DNA from 3 places in the Bradyrhizobium sp. SZCCHNRI3043 genome. Region 1 is predicted to be linked to each of the others. Evidence: predicted binding sites of a transcription regulator. Region 1 holds the regulator's gene; each other region holds the start of a gene.
The links. The regulator LexA, encoded in region 1, represses DNA repair genes until DNA is damaged. The targets are predictions, from matches to a motif close to TGTTCNNNNTGTGTTCNG.
Positions count from the first base shown of each region.

Region 2: QX124_RS30660 (DNA recombination protein RmuC) is a predicted target of LexA. The motif match lies at 6,118-6,135, and genes of this name have one in related genera.
Region 3: QX124_RS12435 (helicase-related protein) is a predicted target of LexA. The motif match lies at 3,270-3,287, and genes of this name have one in related genera.

Region 1 covers NZ_JAUHID010000014.1:29,953-39,808, reverse strand. Annotated here, with positions in the region: gene QX124_RS23570 (glutamine--tRNA ligase/YqeY domain fusion protein) at 1-75, shown strand, start outside; gene QX124_RS23565 (hypothetical protein) at 97-309, opposite strand; gene QX124_RS23560 (ComEC/Rec2 family competence protein) at 449-2,740, shown strand; gene QX124_RS23555 (hypothetical protein) at 2,695-2,913, opposite strand; gene QX124_RS23550 (hypothetical protein) at 3,137-3,577, opposite strand; gene lexA (transcriptional repressor LexA) at 3,837-4,535, opposite strand; gene glp (gephyrin-like molybdotransferase Glp) at 4,742-5,953, opposite strand; gene QX124_RS23535 (LysR family transcriptional regulator) at 6,186-7,139, opposite strand; gene QX124_RS23530 (MBL fold metallo-hydrolase) at 7,224-8,156, shown strand; gene QX124_RS23525 (alpha/beta hydrolase) at 8,169-9,158, shown strand; gene QX124_RS23520 (hypothetical protein) at 9,185-9,670, opposite strand.
Region 2 covers NZ_JAUHID010000029.1:19,609-29,464, reverse strand. Annotated here, with positions in the region: gene dapD (2,3,4,5-tetrahydropyridine-2,6-dicarboxylate N-succinyltransferase) at 1-91, shown strand, start outside; gene dapE (succinyl-diaminopimelate desuccinylase) at 151-1,305, shown strand; gene QX124_RS30680 (HAMP domain-containing methyl-accepting chemotaxis protein) at 1,325-3,382, opposite strand; gene truA (tRNA pseudouridine(38-40) synthase TruA) at 3,537-4,274, opposite strand; gene fmt (methionyl-tRNA formyltransferase) at 4,392-5,327, opposite strand; gene def (peptide deformylase) at 5,469-5,996, opposite strand; gene QX124_RS30660 (DNA recombination protein RmuC) at 6,166-7,398, shown strand; gene QX124_RS30655 (AmpG family muropeptide MFS transporter) at 7,442-8,827, shown strand; gene QX124_RS30650 (hypothetical protein) at 9,031-9,456, opposite strand; gene recR (recombination mediator RecR) at 9,477-9,856, opposite strand, start outside.
Region 3 covers NZ_JAUHID010000004.1:297,802-307,657, forward strand. Annotated here, with positions in the region: gene QX124_RS12420 (DUF2235 domain-containing protein) at 1-908, opposite strand, end outside; gene rpmB (50S ribosomal protein L28) at 1,250-1,558, opposite strand; gene QX124_RS12430 (DUF3108 domain-containing protein) at 2,200-2,979, shown strand; gene QX124_RS12435 (helicase-related protein) at 3,428-6,988, shown strand; partial or broken gene QX124_RS12440 (RNA-binding S4 domain-containing protein) at 7,050-7,316, shown strand; gene fdxA (ferredoxin FdxA) at 7,431-7,769, shown strand; gene QX124_RS12450 (CarD family transcriptional regulator) at 8,271-9,101, shown strand; gene QX124_RS12455 (M48 family metalloprotease) at 9,503-9,856, opposite strand, start outside.

The sequences.
Region 1 (9,856 bases):
ACGCCCGACAAGCTCGTGTTCAACCGCACCATCGGCCTGCGCGACACCTTTGCGAAGGAGGTCGCGAAGGGATGAGATGGGGACCGCAGCCGCAGCTCAATTGATCGCTGCGAGGCCGGCCTCGGTCAGCGTTGGCACGCCATCGCTGACCTCCACCAGGCCGCGCTCCGCGAGGAGCGAGAGATCATCGTCGGCGACGGGGGAGAGCGTGAGCCGGTGGGCCTTGATGTCCCGCAACGTCCAGCGCAGGTGGATCGCCGTGTCGAGCGCGAGGTCGGCAAAGGGATCGTCATTGTCATGGTGGTCCATACCCGCATAAGCCCGTGCGGTGCCGAAAGTTCCAATGACGTTCCCGGCACCGGGATTGGATTCTCGTTCCGTTCCGCTAGTCGGATTCCCCGTGGTTTCGCTAGCCTCCATGCCCGTGAAGTAACGGGTGGTGTGGGCAATGGCGGAGCCGGTCAGGCCGCCGGGAGGGCGTCGCGGGATCGCGGGCGCGATGGCCGATGTCTGGCCGCCGCGCGGCGCGCTGGCCGGCGGCTGGCCCGCGATCGGGTCCGGCGCGTCGTCGGCATTCGCCGCCCGCCTGAAGAGCTGGGCGGTCGAGGAGGCCGGGGCGGGCCGGCTGCTGCCCTGGGTGCCGGTGGCGTTCGGGGCCGGCATCGCGCTGTACTTCACCGCCGATCACGAGCCGGTGCTCTGGATCGCCGCCACCACCGCGGCGCTGCTCTGCATCGTCGCCATCATGATGCGGCGGCATCGGATGTTTCCGGTTGCCGTGATGATCGCAGCTGCAGCGTGCGGCTTTGCCGCGGCGACCATCAAGACCGCGCGTGTCGCACATCCGGTGCTGGCGCGGCCGTTGTATTCGGTGGCGCTGTCCGGCTTCGTCGAGGCGCGCGACATCCGCGAACGCAGCGATCGGATCGTGCTGCGCGTCGCCGCGATGGAGAGCCAGCGCAGCAGCATCAGCCTCGCGCGCGTGCGGCTCGCGGTGCGTAAGGGCACGGCGCCCGAGGTCGGCAGCTTCGTGCAGCTCAAGGCGCGGCTGCTGCCGCCGATGGCCCCGGTGCGGCCGGGATCCTACGACTTCGCGCGCGACATGTTCTTCCAGGGCATCGGCGCCTCCGGCTTCGTGATGGGCGCGATCACGACGGCGACGCCGCCGCAGGCCGCCGGCTTCGGCCTGGGCTATGCGGCGGCCATGCAGGGCCTGCGCGATGCGATCGACGCACGCATCCGCGCCCGTCTGACGGACGATGAGCGCGCCATCGCCACCGCGCTGCTGACCGGCCGGCGCGACGCCATCACGCCCGATGTCAACGATGCGATGTTCGTCTCCGGCCTCGGCCACGTGCTGTCGATCTCAGGCTATCACATGGCCGTCGTCGCCGGCGTCGTGTTCTTCGCCGTGCGCGCGCTGCTGGCGCTGATCCCAGGTCTGACCGTGAGCCATCCGATCAAGAAATGGGCGGCCGCGGCGGCGCTGGTCGCGGCGGCGTTCTACCTGCTGCTGTCGGGCGCGGAGGTCGCGACGCAGAGATCGTTCTTCATGACGGCCGTGGTGCTGATCGCGGTCATGGTCGATCGCCGCGCCGTCACCTTCCGCACGCTCGCGGTCGCGGCGATGATCGTGCTGATCGCGGCACCCGAAGCGCTGGTGCATCCGAGCTTCCAGATGTCGTTCGCGGCGACGCTCGGCCTGGTCGCGCTGGTGCAGTTCGGCCTGCCCAAACTGTTTGCGACGCCGGACAGCTCCACGACGCAGCGCATCGCGCTGTGGGGCGGCCGCGAGCTCGCGATGCTGCTGCTGGCCTCGCTGATCGCGGGGCTTGCGACCACGCCCTATGCCGCGTTCCACTTCCATCGCGTCACGCCCTATGGCGTGCTCGCCAATCTCGCGGCGATGCCGGTGGTTTCGGTGCTGGTGATGCCCGCCGGACTGCTCGGCCTGCTGGCGGCGCCGTTCGGGCTCGACGGTCCCTGGTGGACGCTGATGGGCCTCGGCATCGACTGGATGATCGCGGTGACGCGCTGGGTGGCGGCGCTGCCTGGCGCGGTCGGGCGCATCCCGGGCTTCGGCATCGGTCCGCTGATCCTGGCCAGCCTCGGCGTCATCCTGATCGGCCTGCTGCGCACACCGCTGCGCTGGTCGGGTGCCGTCGGGCTCGTGGTGGCCACCGCGTGGGCCGCCACGACGCCGCTGCCCGATGTCCTGATCGCCGGCGATGGGCGTGCGGTGGCGGTGCGCGGTCGTGACGGACGCCTGCATGTGATGCGCACCGGCAAGGACGTGTTCGCCACCAAGGAGTGGCTCGCGGCCGACGCCGATGCCCGGCTGCCGGCGGATTCATCGCTCGCCGATGGCGTCTCCTGCGACGAGGCGGGCTGCGTGGTCGCGATGGTCGACGGCCGATTCGCCGCCTTGACCCTGCGCGCCGAGGCGCTCGACGATGATTGCGCCCGTGCCGCGCTGATCGTCACCGCGCGCGCCGCGCCGTCATCCTGCGCGGCGGCCGTCATCGATCGCCAGCGCCTGCAGCAGCAGGGCGCCTTGATGCTGGTGCAGCGGGGCACCGGCTTCTCCGTCACGCCGGTGCGCGCCGGCGGCACCGACCGCCCGTGGTGGCCGGCGCCCGCCGAGGCCGGCGAGTTCGACACGACGCTGACGCCGCGTGCGCCGGTGTCGCGGCTTCAGGACGCGACGCCGCCGGAGACGGAGCAGGGCGAGCAGGATTGAGCGCCGGACAGCTCGAACGTGCTGAGATGATACAACGTGCTGAGATGATACTCGGTGTCGTCGGGTCCATCGAACAGCGAGGGACCTTCGACCAGCGTGAACGCAGCGCCCGGATATCGTTGCCAGACGGCGATGTCATCAACCGTGACCGTTAGCCATCCGAACGCAAGCATGTAGCGGCCGGGCTCGGTGATCCGGTCGGCCTTGTTCCAATCGATCTTGTTGACCGCGGCGGCAAGCTCCCCCGGCACACAATGCCGGCCGAGGGATGTCGTTCCTATTCGATGCGATGCCGGAGCGTGAGGTTCGCCCGAAAGGACCTTGCGCTTGCAGAAACCAAATCTCCCCCGGCCGAAAGCTCGCTCATGACCGAGAGAAATGCGGACGCGCAGGCGCTCAGGTGATGCTGATGCGGCGAATCGGTGTGGCCTGCGAAGCCGGAACGTCCTCCGCCATGCCCGGGCGGCGCTCGGCCGGCTGCTTGCTGACCGGCAATTGTAGCACGGTGACGCGCTGGCCCTCGCAGAGCTGGGTCACCAGCACGTGGCGGCCGTCGGCGAATTCGATCGCGTCGTGATGGCGATCGGGGATGTGCGTCTCGATGCTGTTGAACTTCGCGACGCGCTCGCGGATCGTCCGGGTCCAGAGCCAGCGGCTGTCGTAGCGGACGTCCTCGACAAATGCCAACTCGGTGCCGGGCAGCATGCAGACGGCGACGGTCGGCTCGCTCTCGAGGGCGAAGCCGCGGGTGGCGGTGCCGCGGAAGGTCATCGAGATCAACGTCTCGCCGACCTTGGCGGGACGGGACGCAACCGCATGGAGGCTGTAGTCACACATCGGATCGCTCCTCGTTGAGAGATAGCCGACCCACGCTCCCCCCGGACAGGCGCAGGCCTCTATCAGAGTGGACATCGATGGTGATGTTAGCGCGCGCTTCACGGCAATTCTGCGCTGATCTGCACCGCGTGCGCCCGCGGGCGATCACAAGCGTTTGAGCATGCCGCGCTGCACATCCTGAGGTGCATTCGCGTGTGACCAATTTCGATCGGCGGCGAAGCGCGTGCGCCCGTCGCCGATCGACCGATCGCGTCCGCGATCAGTACTTGCGATACAGCCCGACCAGCTTGCCTTGGATCTTCACCCGGTTCGGCGGCAGGATGCGGACCTCGTAGGCGGTGTTGGCCGGCTCCAGCGCGATCGATGCGCCGCGGCGGCGGAAGCGCTTCAACGTCGCTTCCTCATCGTCGATCAGCGCTACCACGATGTCGCCGGTGTCGGCGGTCTCGTTGCGCTGGATCAGCGCCATGTCGCCGTCGAGGATGCCGGCATCGACCATGGAGTCGCCGCGCACCTCGAGCGCATAGTGATCGCCGTTGCCGAGCATGTCGGCGGGCACGCTGATGGTGTGGCTGCGCGTCTGTAGCGCCTCGATCGGGGTACCGGCGGCGATGCGGCCCATCACCGGCACCGCAACGGGGCGCTCGCCATCGTCCAGCGCGGGAGTGCTGGTGCGCACCTTGCCGAGATTGCCCTCGATCACCGATGGGGTGAAGCCGCGGCGGTTGTTGGCGGCCTGTGACAGCTCGGGCAGCTTGATCACCTCGATCGCGCGGGCGCGGTTGGGCAGCCGGCGGATGAAGCCGCGCTCCTCGAGCGCCGTGATCAGGCGATGAATGCCGGACTTCGAGCGCAGATCGAGCGCATCCTTCATCTCGTCGAAGGACGGCGGCACGCCGGCTTCCTTGAGCCGCTCGTTGATGAACCGCAGAAGTTCGTACTGTTTGCGCGTCAGCATCTCGACCTGGTCCCCAGTTTGTTGTCGTCCGAGTCCAGGAGCTGCGCCTTGAGCACAAACCGGCTGAGAGCGCCTTGGAGTCGGACCATCATCGCGTCGCCCGCAACATACTAAAAACAAATCATGAACGGACACTATATGTTCGATGTGTGTTCCGCAATCCTTAAATTGTAGTGAACGGGCCGGGCTTTGCCGGGGGAAACGGCCTAGCTCGGCAGGCGCAGGATCTCGCACGGGCTGCCGGCGGCGGCCTTCGGCGCAAACGCCCGCCGGATCACCAGCGCCTGCGAGAGCGCGAGATTGCCGAGCAGCGACGAATCCTGCTGGGTCACCGGCGTTGCGATCAGGGTGCCGTCGGCGCGCTCCTCGAGCCGCGCCCGAAGATAGTCCTCGCGCGAATCGTTGGCCCCCAGCTCGCGGCCGAGCAGGGCGGTCTCGCGTGGCATGCGAGCTTCGTCGCGGCCGAGCAGCCGCCGAATCAGCGGCACCAGGAACAGGATGGCGCAGACATAGGACGACACCGGATTGCCGGGCAGTCCGATCACCCTCATGTCGCCGAGCCGTCCGTGCATCATCGGCTTGCCCGGCCGCATCGCGATCTTCCAGAACGCCATCTCGACGCCCTCGGCTTCGAGCGCCTTCTTGACCAGGTCGTGATCGCCGACCGAGGCGCCGCCGGTCGTGATCAGGATGTCGGCCTTGGCCTCGCGCGCCCGCCGGATCCCGGCGATCGTGGCCTCCATCGTATCCGCGGCGGTGCCGAGATCGATCGGTGTCGCGCCCTCGCTGCGCACCAGCGCCCGCAGGGCGTAGCCGTTGGAATAGACGATCTGGCCCGGGCCGGGCGTCGAGCCCGGCATCACCAGCTCGTCGCCGGTGGCGAGCAGCGCCACCTTCGGCCGGCGCCGCACCGGCAGTGCCGGATGATTCATGCTGGCCGCCAGCGACAGGTCGCGGTCGCTGAGCCGGCGGCCCGCCTTCAGCAGCACCATGCCCTGGTGGAAGTCGACGCCCGCGGGCCGAATGTGCCGGCCCTTGATGGCCGCCTCGTTGATCACGACATGGCCATCTTCGGCGATCGTGTCCTCCTGGATCACCACCGCGTCGGCGCCCTCAGGGACAACGCCACCAGTGAAGATGCGCGCCGCCTCGCCGGGTCCGACCACGCGATCGAACGGCCGCCCCGCCGCGACCTCGCCGATCACCCTCAGCCGCACCTTGGCCTGGGCTGCGTCCGCCGCGCGCACGGCGTAGCCGTCCATCGCCGACATCGCCTCGGGCGGCTGCGTCCGCAGCGCCGCGAGGTCCCGCGCCAGGATGCGGTGAAACGCCTCGTCCAGCGTCACCAGCTCCTCGGCCAGCGGCTCGGCGCCGGCGAGCACGGCGGACAACGCATCGGACACCGGCATCAGGGCCATGAGAGTTCCTTCGGACGGAGACGGCAGATCGAATGAGTCGCCTTCTAACCGAACGCGCACGGCTCGGCCAAGGGCTCAGGCCGCTTCCTGCCTTCTGATCGTCTGATGTGGGCCGCGTCCGGGCCGCTGCCTCACGATCGCGCGAGAAACCTTGCAATCAGTGCGCAGAAGGTCGACCGCGGTGCCAAGGCGTTGGCCGATGCGCCGTTCCGATTAGCTCCCGCCCCGCGTTCTATCCCGCAGCCGCGCGACAGGCTGCTCGCTCGGTCGTGTGCAGGATGTCCGCCACCATGTTCCGCAGCCAGACCGATGCTGCATCACGATCGAGCTGCAGCGGCCAGACCATCGAGACGGCCGGCAGCCGCAGCTTCAACGGCGCGGGACAGAGCGCCAGCCCAAACCGCGGCCCGTAGAGCCTTGCCATCCTGGTCGGTATCGTCGTGATTACCGGTGATGCGGCGACCGTCGCCAGCACGCTGAGGAATTCCGAGGAGGCCGAGACCACGTTGAGCTCGGTCCCGATCTCATCCAGCGCCGCCTCCAGACAGCCCTGCAGGCTGTTGGTCAGCGTCACCAGCGCGTGCGGAAGCGACAGATAGTCGGCGAGGCTGATCGGCGTTTTCATCGCGATGCGCTTTGGATTGTAGACGCAGCTCAGAGCCTGCTCGAACAGGAATTGCGATCTGTGCCGCTGCGCCACGGCCTCGAAGCAGCCGACCGCGACATCCAAGGCGCCATCGTCGAGCAGGCGATGCACTTCGTTACGCTCGGTCGGCCGGCTGAGAAGCCGCACGCCGGGCGCCGTTCGACGGAGCACCGCGGTGAGCTCGGGGATCAGCAGCAGCTCGACCTCACTTGAAAATCCCAGGCGGATGGTGCGCTGCTCGGTCGCCGGGTCGAACTCCGGTGCGGCATGCAGCGCTGCCTGCATCTGCCCCAGCGCCGCCCGAACCGGCCCGGCGAGCACCGCAGCCTTTGGCGTCGGCTGCATGACGGCGCCGACGCGGACGAACAGCTCGTCCTGCAGCAGCACGCGAAGCGTCGACAGCGTATGGCTCATCGCAGGCTGACCCACCTTGAGGCGTGCGGCCGCGCGCGTCACGCTGCGCTCCTGCATGAGCGCGTCGAACGCGACCAGCAGATTGAGGTCGAAGGAGCGAAGATCGAAGTGATCGATGGACTGCATGAGCTGGATCGATTTGAGGAATGTATGACCTAGTCCTAGATCTCGGCCCAGACAAGACCACCGTTCGGATCGAGGCCGCCAGACATGCAGGACATCACGACCTATCGCGTCGGAGACGCCACCATCACCAGGATCTTCGAGATCGGCCTCGATGCGGTCGAGGGCGAGTTTTTGTTTCCGGGCGTAGAAGCAGACAGCATCGTTCGGGAACGAGGCCAGGTGGGGCCGGGATCGGTCGATCCGCACACGGGATCGTTGCGCCTGAGCATCCATAGCTGGCTGGTGCGGACGCCGGAGCGGGTGGTCCTGATCGACACGGCCACCGGCAATGACAAGGAGCGGCCCGGCGCAGCAGTTCTGCATCGCTTGAACGAGCCGTTTCTCGACCGGCTGCGGGCGGCCGGCGTCGCCCCTGGCGATGTCGATCTCGTCTTGATGACGCATCTGCACGCGGATCATGTGGGGTGGAATACGCAGCTTGCCGATGGCCGTTGGACGCCGGTGTTTCCGAACGCCCGGTACGTTTTCTCAGGCCGCGAGCGCGCCTATCTGGCGGCACTGTCGGCCGCTGACGGCTCGGATGCCGCGATCAGGGATGCGGCCGGTCTCGGTCGCATGCTGCATCCGCCGCTGCCAGGGGTCTACGAAGACAGCGTGCTGCCGATCGTCGAGGCCGGCCTCGCGCGTGAGATCACGGTCGATGGCAGCGAGGTCGTGGATGGCTTCCGCTATCTGCCGAGCCCTGGTCACAGCATCGATCACGCCTGCATCAGCCTCACCTCGCGTGGCGAGCGCGCGCTGTTCTGGGGCGATGTGATGCATCATCCGCTGCAGGTCGCGCGTCCGGATTGGAACTCGGTGTACTGCGAATTTCCGGACGCGGCGCGGAGCTCGCGCCAATGGGCGATGAACCATGCCGCCGAGACTGGCTCCATCGTGTTCACGACCCACTTCGCCGAGTCCTCGGCCGGGCGGATCAGCCGCGACGGCGACCGGTTCGCGTGGCAGTTCGCCTGATCCGAGGTGACCATGACCGAGAACGCAACGTCCTCCTCGCGCATCGTTTCCGAGCGCCGCCTGATCGAAGGCCCGGTGTCCGATGTACAGCTTCAGCTCATCAACAAGCGCCGGCATGACGTGCAACGGTTCTCGGCCGAGCGCACGCTGGTGATGATGCACGGCGCCACCTTTTCATCCGCCAGCCTGTTCGACGTCGCGGTTGGTGGCGCCTCCTTCATGGATGTCCTGGCGCAGGCCGGCTACGATGTCTGGGCCGTCGATGCGCGCGGCTATGGCGGCTCCAGCCGGCCGCCGGAGATGTCGCGGGCGGCCGAGGAGGGATCTCCATTGGTCAATGCGCGGACCGCCGTGGACGATTTCGGCGCGGCGGTGGACTTCATCTGCCGGCATCGCGACGTCCCGCGCGCCAACGTGCTCGGCATGTCCTGGGGCGCCACCGTCGCGGGCATGTTCGCGAGCGCGGCGAGCGCGAAGCTCGAGAAGCTGATCCTGGTGACGCCGCTCTGGCTGTCCAGCGAGCCGCTGCGCATCGACGCCGGCGGACCGCTCGGCGCGTATCGGATCGTCAGCCCGCGCGCGTTCGAGGCTGCGTGGCGCGGCGCCGCTCCGGAGCAGGCGCGGGACAAGCTGATTCCGGACGGCTGGTTCGAGTCCTGGGCGGAGGCGACGCTCGCGACCGATCCGGACTCGCCGTACCCCGGCGCGATCCGTGCGCCTTCGGGCGCGGTGCAGGACGTGCGCGAGCATTGGACCGTGGACCAGCCGATCTACGATCCCAGCACGATCAACTGCCCTGTTCTCGTGCTCTCGGCGGAATGGGATGTGGACGTTCGCTTCGACGTGGCGCACGACCTGTTCGTTCGTCTCGTGAGCGCGCCGTACAAGCGCCTGGTCGAGATCGGGCAGGGCACGCACATGATCCTGATGGAGCGGAATCGACGGCAGGCGTTCGACGCGGTGATCGGATTTCTGGACGAGCGCGTCGTGCCGGCGCGTTGATCGTCGCGCGGACGGCCTGCACCGCGTTAGAGCGGATGCCGAATCCAGACATTCGGCTCGACATAGGCGGCATGGTCGTGCTCGACCGACGCGAGCACGGGCACGAGAGCAGCGGGGACCTCGATCTCACCCGAGCGATCGAAGGTCACGCCGGTCCATTGCGACCACTCGGCGAGCGTGCCGACGATGGTCATCGAGCACGGCGCGATCTTGACGATCTCGCCACCGATGCCGAGGTGCGTGCGCAGCCAGGAATCGACCAATCGGCCGTCTTCGCGCCGCTGATCGAGATAGGCGCGCATCGGCGTCCGCGGCGCCAGATGTTTCTGGTTCGGTCGCACCGGCGCATACAGCTCGGCAAAACCTTTGGCGCGTGCGCAGCCTTTCAGAGCCGCGAGCATCGCGCGCGAGCTGCCCGGCACCCGCGCCTTCGGCAGCAGCGCGATCTCCAGCGCGCTCATCGTCGTCGTCGGCCGCCCCAGCAGGCGGTCCTCGTGACCCCAGCGGATCACCTCGTCCCAGCCCGCATCCGGCAGCGTGCGGCGGCCCTCGATGCCGAAGGTGAAGGGGACGGCGAAGCGCGCCCGACCACCTCGTCACCGGCGAGCGCCGCGTAGGCGCAGTCCGCATAATGGTCGAACACGGGCGAGTCGAAGTACAACATCGCCGTCCGGTCTTGACGCATGAACTCGAGCTAA
Region 2 (9,856 bases), on a different contig from region 1:
CGGCCCCTCCACCGCCTGCGCCGTCATCGTCAAGCGGGTCGACGAGCGCACCCGCTCCAAGACCTCGATCAACGAGCTCTTGCGCGACTGATCGTCCGCGCTCGGGCGGCCGCACTAGCCGCCGCCCGAGCGCCCATGTTAAGCGAGGGCATGACCGATGCCCTCGCCATCACCCGCGACCTGATCCGCTGTCCCTCAGTGACCCCCGCCGATGCCGGGGCGCTCGGCGTGCTCGAGGCCCTGCTGAAGCAGGCCGGCTTCACGACCCATCGCGTGACCTTCTCGGAAGCAGGTACCGCCGACATCGACAACCTCTATGCCCGCATCGGCACCGAGGGGCCGCACATCACCTTCGCCGGTCATACCGACGTTGTGCCGCCCGGTGATGAAGCGGCGTGGAGTCTTGGCGCGTTCTCGGGCGAGGTGAAGAACGGCTACATCTATGGCCGTGGCGCCGTCGACATGAAGGGCGGCATCGCCTGCAGCGTTGCGGCCGTGCTCGACTATCTACGCGATCACGGCGGACAGCCAAAAGGCTCGATCTCGTTCCTGATCACTGGCGACGAAGAGGACGTCTCGGTCAACGGCACCATCAAGCTGTTGCAGTGGGCGGCCGAGCGCGGCGAGCGGTTCGACCATTGCGTGCTCGGCGAGCCGTCCAATCAAGAGGTCATGGGCGACTGCGTCAAGATCGGCCGCCGCGGCTCGCAGTCCGGCACCCTGATCGTCGAGGGCAAGCAGGGCCACGTCGCCTATCCGCACCGTGCCTCCAACCCGGTGCCGGACATCTCGCGCCTGATCGTCGCACTGTCGGACGAGCCGCTCGATCATGGCAGCGCGCAGTTCCAGCCGTCGAATCTCGAATTCACCACCGTCGATGTCGGCAACACCGCAACCAACGTCATCCCGGGCCTGGCGCGGGCGAAATTCAACATCCGCTACAATGACTGCCATACGCAGGAGACGCTGCGCGCGCTGGTGGAAGAGCGGCTCGCCAAGGCCTGTGGCAACCGCATCCGCGCCCACATCGACTGGCTGCCGTCGAACTCCAACGTGTTCCTGACCAAGCCCGGACCGTTCACCGACCTCGCCGTCGCCGCGATCGAGAGCGTGACGGGGCGCAAGCCGGAGCTCTCCACCACCGGCGGCACCTCGGACGCGCGTTTCATTTCGAGCTACTGCCCGGTGATCGAGTTCGGCCTGGTCGGCCAGACCATGCACCAGATCGACGAGCGCGCCTCGGTCGCCGACATCGCGACCCTGACGAAGATCTATCGCGGCATTCTCGAAAGATATTTCGCCTGAGCGGCGCGCCTGATCCTGATCAGGCGGCCTTCACCTCCGCCAGGAACTGATCGACCTCGCGACGCAGGTCGGTGGCCTGGCCGGCAAGGCTCGCCGCGGAGTCGAGCAGCGAGCGCGCCGATCCGCGGGTGTCCGCGGCGGCCGCGCTGACCAGCGCGATCGACGACGAGACGTCGTTGGTGCCGCTCGCGGTCTGCTGCACACTGCGGGCGATCTCGCGGGTCGTGGCGCTCTGCTCGGCCACCGCGCTCGCCACCGCACCGGTGACGCCGCTGATGGTGTTGACGACGGCGGCGATCTTCTCGATCGCGGCCACCGTGCTGCCGGTCTCGTTCTGGATCGCGGCGATCTGGCTTTCGATCTCTTCCGTGGCCTTGCTGGTCTGCGAAGCAAGGCTCTTCACCTCTGACGCGACCACGGCAAACCCCTTGCCCGCCTCGCCCGCACGCGCCGATTCGATCGTGGCATTGAGCGCGAGCAGATTGGTCTGCGAGGCGATGGCGCGGATCAGCTGCACGACGTCGCCGATGCGCGTGGCGCTGCCGGCGAGCGTGCGCACCTTGTCGGTGGTGTCGAGCGCCTGGCTGGTCGCGTTGGAGGATTCCGACGCGGCTTCCGCGATCTGCCGGGTGATCTCCTTCATCGACGCGTCCAGCTCCTCGGAGGCAGCCGCCACCGTATTGACGCCAGAGGTCGCCTGCGCCGCCGCTTCGGCCACGGCGGTGGCACGGGACGCGGTGGTGCTGGCCGAGCCGTCGAGCGTCTCGGCCGATTGCTTCAGGCCGCTCGCGGCATCGCTCAGCCGGCCACACAGCGTGTCGATGACCTCGCCGAAGCGGCGCGTGAGCGCCTCGATCTTCTGCCGACGGGCGTCGCGCCGGGCCTCGGCATCGGCGCCCTGCAGCGACAGCCGGTCGGCCTCCGCCGATTTCTCCTGCAGAACACCGATGGCGTTGGCGAGCGTGCCGATCTCGTCGGTCCGATCGCCATATCCGATCTCGACGCTGCGCTCGCCACCGGCGATCCGACGGATCATCTCGGTCAGATTCGACAGCGGCTTGATCACGCGGGCATTGAACCAGACCGTCCCCAGTGCGGCGGCCGCGACGTTGACCAGCAACAGGACCAGCGCCAGGGCAAAACGGGTCTGCGACTCGGCAATCGCGACCTCGCTCTGGCTCAGCGCCTCGGCGAGGGCTGCATCCCGCAGCGGCAGGATCGTATCGAGGATCGGGAATACGGACCGCAGGAACTGGTCGGGATCGAGCTCGAGCACCTTGCCCCGGTTCGGCGCCACCTGCGACGAATAGAACTCGCCGCCGCGGGCCCAATAGCCATTCTCGACCTCGGTCAGGGCCGCGAAGATCGGCTTCTGGTTGATCTCTGCGGCAGCGAGCTTGGCCGTCGTCCAGATGCGCTCGATGCGTCCCTTGAACGTCGCGAGCGCCTCGGCCGGTTCACCCGCCATCGGCTGCTTGGTCGCGATCATGCGAACGAACGTCGTCGTGGCGCGACCGGCCCAGTCGCGCAAATCCCAGCCGATCACGGCAAGACGCGCGGCCTGGCCGACCGCTGGATTGGCCGCATTGATCCGGCGCACGATCACGTCGACATGGCTGCCGGTCGTTTCCTGGATCGTGAACATCTGCGGCACGTAATCACGGACGATTGCTTCGGATCGCGCCGCCTTGGCCTGCGCGACGGCATCGAGAGCGGCCCCGCGCGTCGCACGCAATTTCTGCTGGATCGAGTCCAGCGCGGCGGTGTCTTCACTCAGCAGCGCCAGGCTGCGCGCCTTGGCGAAGGCGTCGTCAGAGCCTTGAAGTATCTTCTGCAGCGCGGCCAGCTCGTCCGAGTTCGCCGGATTCGGCGACGCCAGGCGTGGATTGACCATGGCGCGCTCGAGGTTCAGCTTTTCCGGCAGCCGCAGCATGGCGGCCAGCAGCTGCGTATCACGGCCTGCCGTCCTCGCGGCCTGCAGCGAGGTCAGCTGCTGCCAGGCGAACAACATGGTTGCGAGCAGGCCGATGACGGCCCCGAGCAGCAAAGAGAGCAGGAAGACTTGACGAATGCGCACGATCGACCTCGCTGGACAGCAGCCTGAGGTCCGGATAGCAGCGAGGGCTTCAATTTGGAGTTAATGAATCCTGTCCCTTACTCCCGAAACGACTACTCATTAGGATAATCATTGGCAGCTAATAGCGATTCGCGGGTTCCACTGCAGAACAATCTCAATAGTCGACTTTCACGAGATAGAGGCCTTCCGGCGGCGCGACGACGCCACAGGCGGCGCGATTGCGCGCGGCGAGCGCGGCAGCGAGATCATCGGCGCTCCAGCGGCCCTGCCCGACCCACACCAGCGAGCCAACCATCGAGCGCACCTGGCTGTGCAGATAGGAGCGTGCGGAGGTGAGGATGGTGATGGCATCGCCGTCCCTGACGACGTCGAGCTGATCGAGCGTCTTCTCCGGCGATTTTGCCTGACATTCCGTGTCGCGGAAAGTCGTGAAATCATGCTTGCCGATCAGCCGCTGGGCCGCCGCGTGCATCGCGTCCGAGTCGAGCCGCTGCGGCACGCGCCAGACGCGGCCGACCTCGAGCGCGAGATTGGAGCGGCGGTTGACGATGCGATAGCGATAGTGCCGCCTGCGGGCGGAGAAGCGTGCTTCGAAGGTGTCGGGAACGATCTCGGCGTCGAGCACCGCGATCGGGTTGGGCCGCAGATGCGCGTTGAGCGCGTCGCGCAATTTGTCGGGCCGGAATTCTTTCTCAACGTCGCAATGCGCGACCTGACCGGTGGCGTGGACGCCGGCATCGGTGCGCCCCGAGCCATGCACCCGGGTCGGCACGCCACAGGTCGCCTGCACCGCCGCTTCGAGCGCGCCCTGCACCGACGGCAAGGTCGCCTGCAGTTGCCAGCCGCAGTACGGCGCGCCGTCATATTCGATGGTGAGCTTGTAGCGGGGCATCTGACCCGATCGAGTTTTGCCGTCATTGCCGGGCTCGACCCGGCAATCCATCCCTGGACGAAGCTTGTTCTTGAGATGGATGCGCGGGTCAAGCCCGCGCATGACGAGATGAGGTGGTCAGCCGAAACGCAGGCCCGGCGCGATACGGGTGCCGCGCAGGAAATCCGCGGCCTTCATGGGACCCTTGCCGGCGCGCTGTAGCTCGGTGACGCGGATGGCGCCGTCGGCGCAGGCGATGGTGAGCTGCTCGTCAAGAACGGCGCCCGGCTCGCCCCCGCCGTCGGCAAGCGCGCAGCGCAGGATCTTCAAGCGGACCGCTTCGCCATCAAGCGTGAACTCACTCCAGGCGCCAGGAAATGGCGACAGGCCGTGGATGTGCCGCAGCACCGCGTGGGCCGGCTTCGTCCAGTCGATCCGCGCCTCGGCCTTCTCGATCTTGGCGGCGTAGGTGACGCCTTCCTCTGCCTGCTTCGTCAGCGTCAGCCCGCCGCGCTCTAGCGCCGCCATCGCACGCACCATGAGATCGGCGCCGATCCGCGACAGGCGGTCGTGCAGATCGGACGCCGTCATCGCGTCGGTGATCGCAAGGCGCTCGGCCATCGCGACATCGCCGGTGTCGAGCCCGACATCCATCTTCATCACCATGACGCCGGACTCGGCATCACCCGCCATGATCGCGCGGTTGATAGGCGCGGCACCGCGCCAGCGCGGCAGCAGGGAAGCGTGGAGATTGTAGCAGCCGAGCTTGGGCGTATCGAGAATGGCTTGGGGAAGGATCATGCCGTAGGCGACGACCACGGCCGCATCGGCCTGATGAGCCTGAAACTCGGCCAAGGCCTCCTCGGTCTTCAGCGTCTTCGGCGTGAACACGGCAATGCCGAGCCGGCGCGCCTCGGTCTCGACCGGCGTCGGCTGCAGCGCGAGGCCGCGGCGGCCGCCGGGTTTCGGCGCGCGCGTATAGACCGCCGCGATCTCGTGGCCGTGGCCGGCGAGTTCGAGCAGGGTCGGCACGGCGAAATCCGGCGTGCCCATGAAGATCAGGCGAAGCGGCATCTGGTGGAAGATCCTGCATTGCCGAATCCTCCGCGTCATGGCCGGGCTTGTCCCGGCCATCCACGTCGAGCTGCCTGTAACGCGCGGCGAGACGTGGATGCCCGGGTCAAGCCCGGGCATGACGGAGGAGAGAGTTGATCGTTACTCGCTGGCGCGCTTGGCGGCCTTGGTGAACTTCTTCATCACGCGGTCGCGCTTCAGCTTCGACAGATAGTCGATGAACAGCACGCCGTTGAGATGATCGATCTCATGCTGGATGCAGGTGGCGTAGAGCCCCTCGGCATCCTCCTCGCGGACCACCCCGTCGAGATCGATGAACCGCACGCGCACGCGCGCCGGCCGCTCGACCTCCTCGTAATATTCGGGGATCGACAGGCAGCCTTCCTCGTAGACCGACAGCTCGTCCGACTTGGCGACGATCTCCGGATTGATGAAGACGCGCGGCTCGCGCTTGCCTTCCCCGTTCACGTCGGGCTTGGCCAGATCCATGGTGATGACGCGCAGCGGCTGCGCGACCTGGATCGCTGCGAGCCCGATGCCCGGCGCGTCATACATGGTCTGGAACATGTCGTCGACCAGCTGCCGGATCTCCAGCGTGACCTTCTCGACCGGCTTGGACACCAGCCGCAACTGCCGGTCCGGCAGGATGATGATTTCTCTTAGGGACATGGCGCGCGATTTAAGCCGCGGAACCGGCGCGGTCAATGTGATGGCTCGCGGTTAAGACTTCACTAACCATGAATTTCAACGTTTCGTTAACCATGATTCTTAACGTGCCCTTAACCATAATTGTTCTCTCTTCGTTCGCGAGCTTGCGCGAATCGGATAGACGGGGGTGATGACCGTCAGCCAATCCCTCAATCCTGTCGTCGTCATCATCGGCGACCTGCCCATCAGGGCGAGCGATGCGCTGATCGGATTCGGCGTACTGGTGCTGCTACTGCTCGTGATCATCGTGGCCGCCGTGGCCCGCTCCGGACGGCGCGGCGCGGAGCTCGCCGCCCAGCAGGCGATGCGGGCTGACGAGCTCGAACAACGGTTCGGCGAGATGATCCGCGTCCAGAGCGAGGCCTCCGGCCGGGTCGACGCGATGGCCCAGCTGCTCGCCGGCCGTCAGGTGGACCTGGCCCGCAGCGTGAACGAACGGCTCGATGCGGTCACCCACCGCGTCGGACAGTCGATGGAGCAGAGCACGCGCCACACAATGGATAGTCTGCGCGTGCTGCACGAGCGCCTCGGCATCATCGACAACGCCCATCGTGATCTCAGCGAGCTGACGACGCAAGTGACGACCTTGCGCGACGTCCTCGCCAACAAACAGTCGCGCGGCGCCTTCGGCCAGGCGCGCATGGAGGCGATCGTCCAGGACGGGCTTCCGAAGGGCAGCTACGCGTTTCAGCACACGCTCGCCAGCGGCAAGCGGCCCGACTGCGTCGTGTTCCTGCCCGATTCGCGACCGCTGTGCATCGACGCCAAGTTTCCGCTGGAAGCCGTGACCGCACTGCACGACGCCGTGACCGAGGAGGAGAAGCGCGCCGCGGCGCAGCGGCTGCGCACCGACGTGCTCCGCCACGTCAATGACATTGCCGAGAAGTACCTCGTGGTCGGCGAGACGCAGGACACGGCGCTGATGTTCGTGCCGTCGGAATCGGTCTATGCCGAGATCCATGACGGCTTCGATGACGTGATCCAGCGAGCCTATCGCGCGCGCGTCGTGCTGGTGTCGCCATCGCTGCTGATGCTCGCGATCCAGGTCATGCAGCAGATCATGAAGGATGCGCGCATCCGCGACGCCGCCGACCAGATCCGCAACGAGGTGATCCATCTCGGCGACGATCTCGGCCGCCTGCGCGAGCGCGTGCTCAAACTGCAGAAGCATTTCGGCGATGTCGGCGAGGACATCCGCCAGATCCTCATTTCCGCCGACAAGATCGAGAAGCGCGCCGCCCGCATCGAGGAGCTCGATTTCAGCAAGCAGGATTCGCCGGTGGACTCACCACGCATCGCGCCGGTTACCGGCACGACGCCGGATCTGTTTCCGCTGGCGGGACGCGTGCAGGTGGGGGAGTGATGGTGGCGTCGCGAAGGCCGTTCAAATCTGCTACCACCCGCCCATGACCGCACCTGACGCCGCTTCCGAGATCCCTGCTGCCGCTCCAAAGCCCGGCGCTGCCAAACCCGCCCCCACCTGGCGCGAGAGCATGGCCGTCTACTTGCAGCCGCGCGTGCTCGTGGTGCTGTTCCTCGGCTTCTCGTCGGGACTGCCGCTGGCGTTGTCCGGCTCGACGCTTCAGATCTGGATGCGTGAGCTCGGCGTCGATCTCGGCACGATCGGGCTGTTCGCCCTCGTCGGAACGCCTTACACGCTGAAATTCCTTTGGGCGCCGCTGGTGGACGCGCTGCACGTGCCGCTGCTCACGCGCGCGTTTGGACGGCGGCGCGGCTGGCTGGTGTTCGCACAGCTGCTCTTGATCGGCGCCATCCTGCTGCTGGCGCTCACCGATCCGGCACATGCGCCGTTCATGGTGGCGCTGGCCGCGCTGCTGGTCGCCGCGATGTCGGCGACCCAGGACATCGTGGTCGATGCCTTCCGCGTCGAGAGCCTGCCGGAGAGCGAGCAGGCCGCGGGCATGGCGGCGTATGTCGCCGCCTATCGCATCGGCATGCTGGTCTCGACCGCCGGCGCACTGGTGGTGGTCAGTGCATTCGAGAACTCGGGGCTGACGCGTCCGTCGTCCTGGATGTGGGGCTATGTTGCGATGGCCGTACTGGTGCTGATCGGCACGATCACGGCCCTCGCGGCGACCGAGCCGGCCCAGTCGCAGCAGGCGGAGGCCGCGATGGGTGCGGACACCGCGCTCACCCGCGTGATGCATGCGGCTGCCGGAGCCTTCGTCGAGTTCCTCGGCCGACGTGATGCGCTCACGGCGCTAGCCTTCGTCGTGCTGTTCAAGTTCACCGACGCCTTCTCCGGCACGATGACCGCGCCGTTCGTGATCGATCTCGGCTTCAGCAAGGTCGACTACGCCGCGATTGTGAAAGGCGTGGGCCTCGCCGCGACGCTCGCCGGCGGCTTTGCCGGCGGCTTCGTCGCGCGACGCTATTCGCTCGCGACGAGTCTCTGGATCGGCGGCATGGTGCAGGCGCTGGCGAACCTCTCGTTCTCCTGGCTTGCGATCGTCGGAGTCAATCAATGGGCACTGGCGCTGGCGATCTCGGCGGAAAACTTCACCAGCGCGGTCGGCACCGTGATCTTCGTCGCCTATCTCTCCGCGCTGTGTCAGAACCCGCTGCACACCGCCACCCAATATGCACTGCTGACCGCGCTCGCCGCGGTCGGGCGCACCTATTTGTCGTCAGGCGCCGGCTACGTGGCGAAGGCGACCGGCTGGCCGCTGTTCTTCGTGATCTGCGTGCTGGTCGCGATCCCGAGCCTCGTGCTGCTCGCCTGGCTGCAGCGGCGCGGACATTTCGACCAGTTGGGGCCAGTGAAGGTGTAGCTGCGCCTCACATTCGACCGTCGTCACCCACCACCGGGTGTCGTCTTCGACGAGCCCGATGACAGGCTCCGACGGGTGACCCAGTATTCCAGAGACGTCAGCCATCGACCGAGCAGCCGCGGGGTACTGGATCGCCCGGTCGAGCCGGGCGCTGACAGCGGAAAGTCAGGACGCCGCGCTCGCGTGGACGGCCCAATCAGGTCTCACCGCTTCACTAAGCTCCACTTGGTCACGACCGCCTCGCTCATCTGTCCCGCATCCTGGGCGCAGGCGATCTCGTCGACCTTGACCGCGATCTGCTTGCCGAGCAGACCCTTGAGCTGCGACGCCTGCGCCGTGTTCGCGGTGACGAGCTGGAACGTCTCCGGGCCGGTCTCCAGGTTGCACAGCCCGCTCGGCGGCGGCAGGCGGCGCGGCTCGCTCGTGATCTGATAGGCGGCGGACGGCTGGCCCGGCTTGGCGCCTTTGAGCTTGAGCGCGTTCAGCTCTCCCGACAGCACGTCACCGGCATTGAGCGGCTTGCCCGCCTTCTGCGCCGCCTCGCTTTGCTGCGCCAGCACTGACGGCGCCGAGAGCGCCGCCAGAATCGCGCCCAAAGCCAGCCGTTTGCCGAATCCGCGTTTCGTCATCATTCCACTTCCGTCTGTGCTTAGAACAAGGTCCGCTGCCGCATCGCGGCCGAGAGCGTGCCTTCGTCGAGATAGTCGAGCTCGCCGCCGACCGGCACGCCATGTGCCAGCCGCGTGACCTTGACGTTCGCCTCCTGCAGGAGGTCGGTGATGTAGTGCGCGGTGGTCTGGCCGTCGACCGTCGCATTCAAAGCGAGGATGATCTCGGACACCTCGGGCGCATGCGCGCGCTGCACCAGCGCATCGATGGTGAGATCCTGCGGGCCGACGCCATCGAGCGGCGACAGCGTGCCGCCGAGCACGTGATAGCGGCCGTTGGAGGCCTTGGCGCGCTCCAGCGCCCAGAGGTCGGCGACGTCGGCGACGACGACGATCATCGCCGGATCGCGACGCGGATCGG
Region 3 (9,856 bases), on a different contig from region 1:
GCCTCGACCGCCTCGTCGATCATCCACAGCAGCGGATACTTCGAGACCGCCGATTGCGCCTCGGGATAACCGCCGCCGACGTCGCAATGTACGCCGGCGAACCACACCTGCTTGGCGTCCTGCGGTCCCGCATGCGCCTTGTTGAAGCGGTTCGGCGTGAAGGTCTGCGGCATGTTCCACGGCTTCAGCCGGAACATGCAGCGCCGTTCGTCGATCGCAGCGGCCTGCCGGAAAATCTTCACGCTCGGGTTCTCGATCGAGAAGGCGAGCTCCTCGAGGCTGGGGAGGGCGAGGAACCGGTCGGTGCGCGGCACGATGACGCTGGCCACCGTGTCCCACACGCCGACGAAATGGATCGTTGGCCAGCGTGTCGAGGTGATGCGCGCGAATTGCGCGGCCTGGTCGTCGCGGCTCTCGGGAATCGGCCCTTCCTCCTCGGTGCTCTCGACCTCGGTGGTGATGCCGCGTCCGGCCTTCGGATTGTCGGAGGAGTACTTCTTGTAGGCGATCACGCCCGAGCCGGCGAGATTGATCTGATCGGGCGAGATCAGCCCGACCTTGTGGATCAGTCCGGCAAGCACGCGCACGGTGTAGGCGCCGCGTGAGAAGCCGAACATGAAGATGCGGTCGCCTTGCTGGTAATGCGTGGCGAGGAAGCAGTAGGCCCTGATGATGTTGTCGTCGAGGCCGTACCCGGTGGCGAGCCCCAGCACCATGTTGAAATTGGCCCTGAAGCGATGCCAGCTGTCCGGCTGTGTCAGGGTGCCGACGCCGGGATCGTAGAACACGGCCTGGAGCGGCGTCGTCTTGTCGGTCTTGCGCAGGCAGCGATAGAGCTTGAGCACGTTCGAGATGTTTTCGCTGATCTCGTTGCCGGTGCCGTCGCAGCAGATGACAATATTCTTCATGACAAAGGAATGTCCGCGATAATGCTACCGCAACGAGTGTAGAGCATCGGGCTGGTGTTGGGGAGGTCGGTTCCTATGGCACTTCGTCTGGGTCGCTGTTGCGCGCCGCGCGACGGACATAGCGAAGTGATTGAATGGCGCCGCCGTACGAACGGATGGTCACTCGACGTGTCCGGTCGCCCCGCGCCGGCTGCCGTGTCCAGAGTTGTCGGCTGGTCACGGCATCCGCAAGCAAAACGGCCGGATCTCTCGATCCGGCCGTTTCGATATCTCGCTTCGCTCGAAGCCCCGCCTGTGACGCGTCCGGCTTCTGCATCAATCGTGGATTTCGGCTTGCTCTCTCAGCTCGCCTTGGCGACCGGGGCAGCGTCCGCCGCTTTCTTCTCGATGGCGCGCTTCAGCTCCAGCGCGCGCGGCGACAGCGCCGCAGCGTTAGCCTTGAGCAGATAGGCGTCGAGGCCGCCATTGTGGTCGACGCTCTTGAGCGCGTTGGTCGAGACGCGCAGGCGCACGTTGCGGCCGAGTACATCCGAGATAAAGGTCACGTTGCACAGGTTCGGCAGGAAGCGCCGCTTGGTCTTGATGTTGGAGTGGCTGACCTTGTGGCCAACCTGGGGGCCCTTGGCCGTCAGTTCACAGCGCCGCGACATGGCAGTAAATCCTCTCTCATCCCCGCACCCTTCGTCCGCCTGTGTCGGCGGGCCGCGGGGGTCCAAAACTCGTCCAGCTCGTCTCTGGGAGATGCGGTCCTATAGGGGGGATGCGGCTTTTCGTCAAGGTTTTGAGGGATGGGGCCGGTGGCCCCTTAGCCACGCGCCGAATCGCAGGGCTGCCTCGCTTCACGGCGGCGGTATTTGCACCCGCGGCACGGCGTCCGGCCATAGGCGTCCGCATGGCCGTTTTTCTCTGAAAGACGTCGTACAATCAACATCATAGCCGATCGCCGGAGACCACATAAAGGGCGTATTCGGGCGTGATGAGTGGACGTTCGCGCGATGGCGCGTCAAACCGGCCCGTCGAGCCCCGGCGGATTGCAGGGGCTCACGGGGAGTTGGGCCGCCCGATGCGGCTTCGCCGGAAGCGGAGCCGGACGTAAAGCGCTGGACAATCGGCCAGGATGTGACCGGTTCGCGTTGTTCAGGAGCGTTTTTGGCGTAAGTAACAGCAGTGGCGCGGCACAGGGGCCGGGGCCCGACAAGCGGATCGGCAGGACCATTTCGACGTGACCAACAGCACGGCCTTCTTCCGTTTCCGGCGCCTGGCGGTGGCCGGCTCCATCGCGGCGCTCCTGCTGCTGGCCCCCCACGGCGCCCGAGCACAGGCCCGGCTGGACGCCCAATATGAGGCTTCGCTGGCTGGCATCCCCGTCGGCAAGGGCACCTGGGCGGTCGAAATCGGGGATGATCAGTATGGCGCCGCAGCTCAGGGCGGCACCGCGGGCCTGCTCAAGAGCTTCTCCCAAGGATCGGGCACCGGGTCGGTGCAGGGACGCGTCGTCAACGGCGCTCTGGTCGGGCAGAGCTACCAGGCCTCGACCACCACGGGAAAGAAGTCCGAGCAGATCCGCATCAATCTGCAGAACGGCACCGTGAAGGATTTCGCCATCGAGCCGACGCCGCCGGTCGATCCCGACCGCATTCCGGTAACGGATGCCCACAAGCGCGGCGTGCTCGATCCGATGACGGCCTCGCTGGTGCGGGTGCCGGGCAATGGCGAGCTGCTGTCGCCGGACTCGTGCCGCGGCGCTGCGCCCGTGTTCGACGGCCGCATGCGCTACGAGCTCAAGCTCGACTACAAGCGCATGGAGAACGTCAAGGCGGACAAAGGCTATCGTGGTCCGGCGCTGGTCTGCGCGGTCTACTTCACGCCGGTCGCGGGTTACATCCCGGACCGGCCGGTGATCAAATATCTCGCCCAGGCCCGCAACATGGAGATCTTCTTCGTGCCGCTCGCGGGCACGCGCATCCTGGTGCCGTTCCGGGTCGTGATTCCGACCTCTTTCGGCAAGGCGATGCTCGAGGCGACCTCCTTCATCACCCAGGCCTCGCCGCACGTCGCGAAAACGCAGTAGCGCGCGGCGGAATCCTCGTTGTCCGGCCGGCGCCGTCATTGCGAGGCCGCCCGGAAAGCCAGCACGTGTGATCCGGCGCGCGGCCTGAACGACGGCTCGCGTGAATCCGTTTGACTCTTCGCCGATTCTGATTCGACTCGGGCCTGCTCGAAACAGCGCCAGTTCCCTCGCGAAAGCGTTGCTTGTCGAGACTGTGAAAACTTGATCTAGTGCTGCCTTGATCGCGCGGCGCGAGATGTTGCGGTGAACGAAGCCGGAAAGGCGCTGGAGTCAGCGATTCGGGCGTGATTCGTTCTCAAGGCGTTCCGAAGCTTAAGCTGCGTCCCTATATGCGTAGCAATGTGACACAGGTGTGAGGATCGCAGCCTCTCAGAACGACGATAATTCCAGCATCCATCGCGCCTGACCCGCGCGCCTGCAACGCCGGCCTCGAGACCCAATTTAACGAATGGCTTTTTCGTCTTCTTCGGCAGCCTCGCCTTTCGAGCGCGCGTCCGACCGTGCTCCCGGAAGCGGCGTCACCGCCGTGCTCGGCCCCACCAACACCGGCAAGACGCATCTGGCGATCGAGCGCATGCTCGCGCATTCCTCCGGCATCATCGGACTGCCGCTGCGGCTGCTCGCGCGCGAGGTCTACAACAAGATCGCTGATCGCGTCGGCAGCGAGGCCGTTGCGCTGATCACCGGCGAGGAGAAGATCAAGCCGAAGAACCCGCGCTACTGGGTGTCGACCGTCGAGGCGATGCCCAGGGATCTCGACGTGTCGTTCCTCGCCGTCGACGAGATCCAGATCGCCGCCGATCTCGAGCGCGGCCACGTCTTCACCGACCGCATCCTCAACCGGCGGGGCCGCGACGAGACGCTGCTGCTCGGGGCTGCGACGATGCGCCCCATCATCGAGCGGCTGCTGCCGGGCGTATCGACCGTGACGCGGCCGCGGCTGTCGCAGCTCGAATTCGCCGGCGACCGCAAGATCACGCGACAGCCGCGCCGGACTGCCATCGTGGCCTTCTCGGCCGACGAGGTCTACGCCATCGCCGAGCTGATCCGCCGCCAGCATGGCGGCGCCGCCGTGGTCCTGGGATCGCTGTCGCCGCGAACCCGCAACGCGCAGGTGGCGATGTTCCAGAACGGCGACGTCGACTATCTCGTCGCCACCGACGCGATCGGCATGGGGCTCAACCTCGACGTCGACCACGTCGCCTTCGCGTCCGACCGCAAATATGACGGCTATCAGTTCCGCCGGCTCACGCCGTCGGAGTTTGCCCAGATCGCGGGCCGTGCCGGACGGGCGACGCGCAACGGCACGTTCGGCACCACCGGGCGTTGTGCGCCGTTCGAGCCCGAGCTGGTCAATGCGCTCCAGAACCACACCTTCGATACCGTGAAGGTGCTGCAATGGCGGAACTCCAGGCTTGATTTCGCGTCCTTGAGCGCGCTTCAGGTCTCATTGGCGATCGCGCCGGGGCATGAGGCGCTGACGCGCGCGCCGATCGCGGAGGATCTGCGCGTGCTCGATCATGCCGCGCGCGACGCCGAGGTGCGCGACATGGCGCATGGCGCGGCCGCGGTCGAGCGTCTCTGGGAAACCTGCCAGATCCCCGATTATCGCAGGCTGTCGCCGGCCGCCCATGCGGAGCTGGTGACCACCGTGTTCGGCTTCCTGATGCAGAAGGGGCGTATTCCGGACGCCTGGTACGCCGCACAGGTCGATCAGGCCGACCGCGTCGATGGCGACATCGACACGCTGTCGGGGCGGATTGCACAGATTCGTACCTGGACCTTCGTGGCCAACCGGCCAGACTGGCTGCGCGACCCTGATTATTGGCAGGGGATTACCCGCGAGCTCGAAAATAAATTGTCAGACGCCCTTCATGAACGGCTCACGGAGCGTTTCGTTGATCGTCGTACCAGTGTATTGATGCGGCGCCTGCGGGAGAACAGTGTTTTGAATACGGAAATCGGCAAGACCGGCGAAGTGATCGTTGAAGGGCACGCGATCGGCCGTCTGGATGGATTCACCTTCGCGCCCGACGCCGCCGAAGCCGGCTCGGAGGCCAAGGCCTTGCAGGCTGCTGCCCAGAAGGCGCTGGCCGGCGAGATCGAGGCGCGCGCCGAGAAGCTGTCCAGCGCGCCCGACGAGCACATCGTGCTCACCGCCGACGGCACGGTGCGCTGGACCGGCGACGCGGTCGCGAAGCTGGTCGCGGCCGACGACGCTCTGCATCCGCGCCTTCGCATCATCGCCGACGAGCGGCTGACGGGTGCTGCGCGCGACAAGGTGCAGGCGCGGCTCGATCTCTGGCTGAAGACGCATATCGAGAAGCTGCTCGGCCCGCTGTTCGAATTGTCCAAGGCCGAGGACATCACCGGTATCGGCCGCGGCATCGCGTTCCAACTGGTGGAGGCGCTCGGCGTCATCGAGCGCGCCAAGATCGCGGCCGAGATGAAGGATCTCGACCAGCCGTCGCGCGCCACGTTGCGCAAATATGGCGTGCGCTTCGGCGCCTATCACATCTACGTCCCGGCGCTGCTCAAGCCGGCGGCGCGCGCGCTCGCTGCGCTGCTGTGGGCCGAGAAGCAGGGCAATGTCGACATGTCCGCGCTGACCGGCGCGCAGCATCTGGCGAGCTCGGGCCGTACCTCGTTCCCGGTCGACAAGGCACTGCCGCGCGATGCCTATCGCGTGCTCGGCTACAAGCAGGCGGGCGAGCGCGCGGTGCGCGTCGACATCCTGGAGCGGCTGGCCGACCTGATTCGTCCCGCCCTGGCCTGGCGCGACAATGCACCGGGCGAAAAGCCCGCCGGCGCCTTCGACGGCCGCGGCTTCGTGGTGACGCAGGCGATGACCTCGCTCACCGGCTCGGCCGGCGAGGACTTCGCCTCGATCCTGCGTGCGCTCGGCTATCGCATGGAGAAGCGTCCGCCCCTGCCGCCCAAGCCGATTGAGAAGCCCGTCGAGGCTGCTGCTGCCGAGGCTGCTGCTGTGGAAACCGCTCCGGCTGAGCCGGCAGAAGCGCAGGCCGTGCCGGGCGAGGACCTCGCGCCTGTCGCCGGCGAGCCGGCCGACGAGCAGGTTCCTACCGTCGCGGAGGCCGCCGTCGCTCCGGTGACCGAGCAGACCGTCGCCGTGCCCGCGGCGGTCGGCGAGGAGCAGGCGGAAACCGCGTCGGTGTCGGCCCTGGCATCGCTGCCGACCGTCGATTTCGTCACGCCGGATGCGGCGGACGAGGCGTCCGTGGCCGAGACGGCTGCCGAAAGCGTCGTCGCCGAGGCGGAAGCCGCCGTTGCTGCGGATGCGCCGCAGCCAGAAGCCGCTGAGGCCGTCGCGCACGAGGCAGCAAGCATCGGCGATGCTTCGGCTGAAGCTGCCGGGACTGAAGCTGCTGCTGGATCTACCGCGACCGCGGCTTCTCCCGCCGAGGCTCCCGCGGCTGCCGCCGAGCCCGTCCTGGTCGAGGTCTGGCGGCCGGGCGGGCGCTCGGAGGAGCGCAGGCCGCGCCACGACCATCATCATCGCGGCCGGCCCAACCGTCCGCAGCACGAGCGCGGGCAGGGTGCCGGCGGCGGGCAGGCGCCTGCCGGGACGGCTCCGGCCGAGGGCGGCGAGGCGCGCGAGCGCCATCACCGCGGCCAGGGCCGACGCGACCGGATGAAGGAGTTCGGCAAGGACTTCCGCAAGGGCCCGCCGGAGGCTGGTGCGGCTCCAGCCGAGGGTGCATCAGCGCCGGCGCGCGAGGAGCGCGGGCCGCGCCGCGACCATGACGCCAAGGGGCGCGACCAGAACCGCGATCGCAACAAGGGCGGCAAGTTCGGTGGTGAGGGACGCGGCGGCCGCGACTTCGGCAAGGGCGGTCGCGACAAGCGCGACAGCGGTCCGGCGCTGCGGCCCTACGCCTCGAGTGGCGGCGGAGGCCGGGATCGCGACCGTCCGGTCGATCCCAACTCGCCGTTTGCCAAGCTTGCCGCGCTCAAGGAGCAGCTCGCGGCGAACAACCGCAAGGATTGAGCGGCAAGATCGGTTGGCTAGATAGGTTGGAAGGACAACGCCGACGTCCGACACCCCGTCAGAGCGCCAGCGCCTCGACAAATGGCTGTGGCATGCGCGGCTGGTGAAGGCGCGCACCAGCGCCGCGGCGCTGGTGTCGTCGGGCCATGTCCGGATCAATGGCGTGCGCGAGACGTCGCCCGGCCATGGGGTGAAGACCGGTGACGTGCTGACCATCGCGCTCGACCGCAGCGTGCGCGTGCTCAAGGTGACCGGCTTTGCCGAGCGCCGCGGCGATGCCGCCTCCGTGCGCGGACTGTACGATGATCTGGATGGCGGACGATCCTGATCGATTGCGCCAGAGCAATATCCGGTTCAGTTCTTCGCCCCGCTTCACTTGCGGCACAACACGTCCTGCGCTAGTCCAAGCCAGCCGAATTGTCGATCCGTTCCGGAGCCTTGGATGACTTACGTCGTCACCGAAAACTGTATCAAGTGCAAATACACCGATTGCGTTGAGGTCTGCCCGGTAGACTGCTTCTACGAGGGTGACAACATGCTGGTCATTCATCCGGACGAATGCATCGATTGCGGCGTGTGCGAGCCGGAATGTCCGGCCGACGCGATCAAGCCGGATACCGAGCCGGGGCTGGAGAAGTGGCTGGGCGTGAACGCCGAATATGCCAAGTCCTGGCCCAACATCACCCAGAAGAAGGACCCGCCGGCCGACGCCAAGGAGCACGACGGCGAGGATGGAAAGTTCCAGAAATATTTTTCGTCGAAGCCCGGCGCCGGAGACTGACGGTCGTCTCGCTACCTGCGCGTTCACCAGCGCGCCCCGGCCTGCGGGGTGCCGTCGCGCCGATCGAAATCGTTACGCGGAAACAATGGCCTAGAACACCTCTTGCGGCGAGCGGGACGCGCTGCACGAGTTGTTCTATTCCGGCACGCTTCACTTAACCCTAACTTCGTGGATCCGTCACAATACCGCCCCTGCGGCCTCTAAATCATTGATTTTTGCGGCAAATGTGCTATATATAGCACATTCTCAGAGCCGAACCCGGCCATGCGTAACCTTTTTGGCCGCCCTTTTAGGTTCCCGCAACATCAAACAGGGGCGTGGCAGTTCCGCGCGCAGGCTGTGTCACAGAAAACGCGTAAAAAGAGTGCTTCCAAGAGTACAAAAAAAGCCGCCGCGGCCAGCCGCAGCGTTTCCAAGGGCCGTGCCCGGGCTCCTGTAAAGGAGATTCGGGCTGCCGCGAAGGCCTCGGCTGCCAAGTCCACTAAGAACAAAAGAAGCGCAATGCCTGAAAAGACTGCCAAGACTGCCGCGAAAGCATCCGCCGCGAAGACCACTCTTGCAAAGGACTCTGTTGCCAAGGCTGCGCCTGCCAAGGCCGCCGCTGCGCCCAAGGCTGCTACCAAGACCGCCGTTCCCGCCGCTGCTGCCCCTGTTGCCAAGCCCGCTGTCGCCGCCAAGCCGGCTGCTCCCGCCGCGGCCGCGCCGCGCGTCGAGGAAAAGAAGCTGCCGACCCAGCGCCAGGGCTTCAAGACCAACGAATTCGTCGTCTATCCGGCTCACGGCGTCGGCCAGATCCTGGCCATCGAGGAGCAGGAGATCGCGGGCGCCAAGCTCGAGCTGTTCGTCATCAACTTCATCAAGGACAAGATGACGCTGCGCGTGCCGACCGCCAAGGTCGCCAATGTCGGCATGCGCAAGCTGTCCGACCCGGCGCTGGTGAAGAAGGCGCTCGAGACCCTGAAGGGCCGCGCCCGCGTCAAGCGCACCATGTGGTCGCGTCGCGCCCAGGAATACGAAGCGAAGATCAATTCGGGCGACATCGTCGCGATCGCGGAGGTCGTGCGCGATCTCTACCGTTCGGAGTCGCAGCCCGAGCAGTCCTACAGCGAACGCCAGCTCTACGAAGCGGCGCTCGACCGTCTGTCGCGCGAGATCGCCGTCGTGCAGCACTCGACCGAGACCGAGGCCGTCAAGGAGATCGAGACGCAGCTCGCCAAGAGCCCGCGCCGCGGTGCCAAGACGGAAGCCGATGCGGTCGCCGAAGGTGATGCCGACGCCGAGGGCGATGATATCGACGGCGACGACACCGCCGTGGCCGACGAGGCCGCCTGATCGACCGTTCGCGCGTTTTCCAATTAGTTGCTTACGAAAGCCCGGCCGAAAGGTCGGGCTTTTTGTTTGGGATGCACGTCGACGGCACCGCTTCATGGCCATGGTGTAGACGTGCTCGCCGTTCGCGAGTTGGCGATGGACTGCGTGCGAAGGTGGGGCGCTGGTCGCACTTGCTCCGCTGTCGTCCCGGCGAACGCCGGGACCCATAATCCCGGGCGCTTGCAAGGACGCGCGCTGGAGCTCCAGCGCTCAAGCCATTTGCACTTGTGGTTATGGATCCCGGGTCGGCGCCCGGCAACGCTGTCGCGTTGCCGGTCTTGCCCGGGACGACAGTTGTGGTGTGGCCGTCCTGGCATGGCATCAACCCGCCGGGGCAAGCGGGGAATCCGTCCCTCAGCCCGTCACTCCACCACGATCTTGACGCGGTCGCGGACCTTGACCTGGGCGCGGGCGTCGAGGCCGTTGAGAACGCGGAAGCGCTCGACCGGACGGTCGACGCCGGTCATGCGGTGCGCGAGCGACTCGACCGTGTCGCCCGGCTGCACGGTGATCACCTTGATGCGCAGCGGCCGCGCCGACTGGATCTCCTCCAGGCTGAGCCGGCGGAACGAGTTCACCGTCTCCCGCGCATTGCGCTCGCTCTCGGTGGTCTTCTGGCGAGAGGCGAAGATGAAGCGGTAGACGTCGCTGCCGACGCGCAGCGCGTAGACCTTGAACTGCCAGGGATCGCCGCTCGCCGAGGTCGAGGCCGCCGG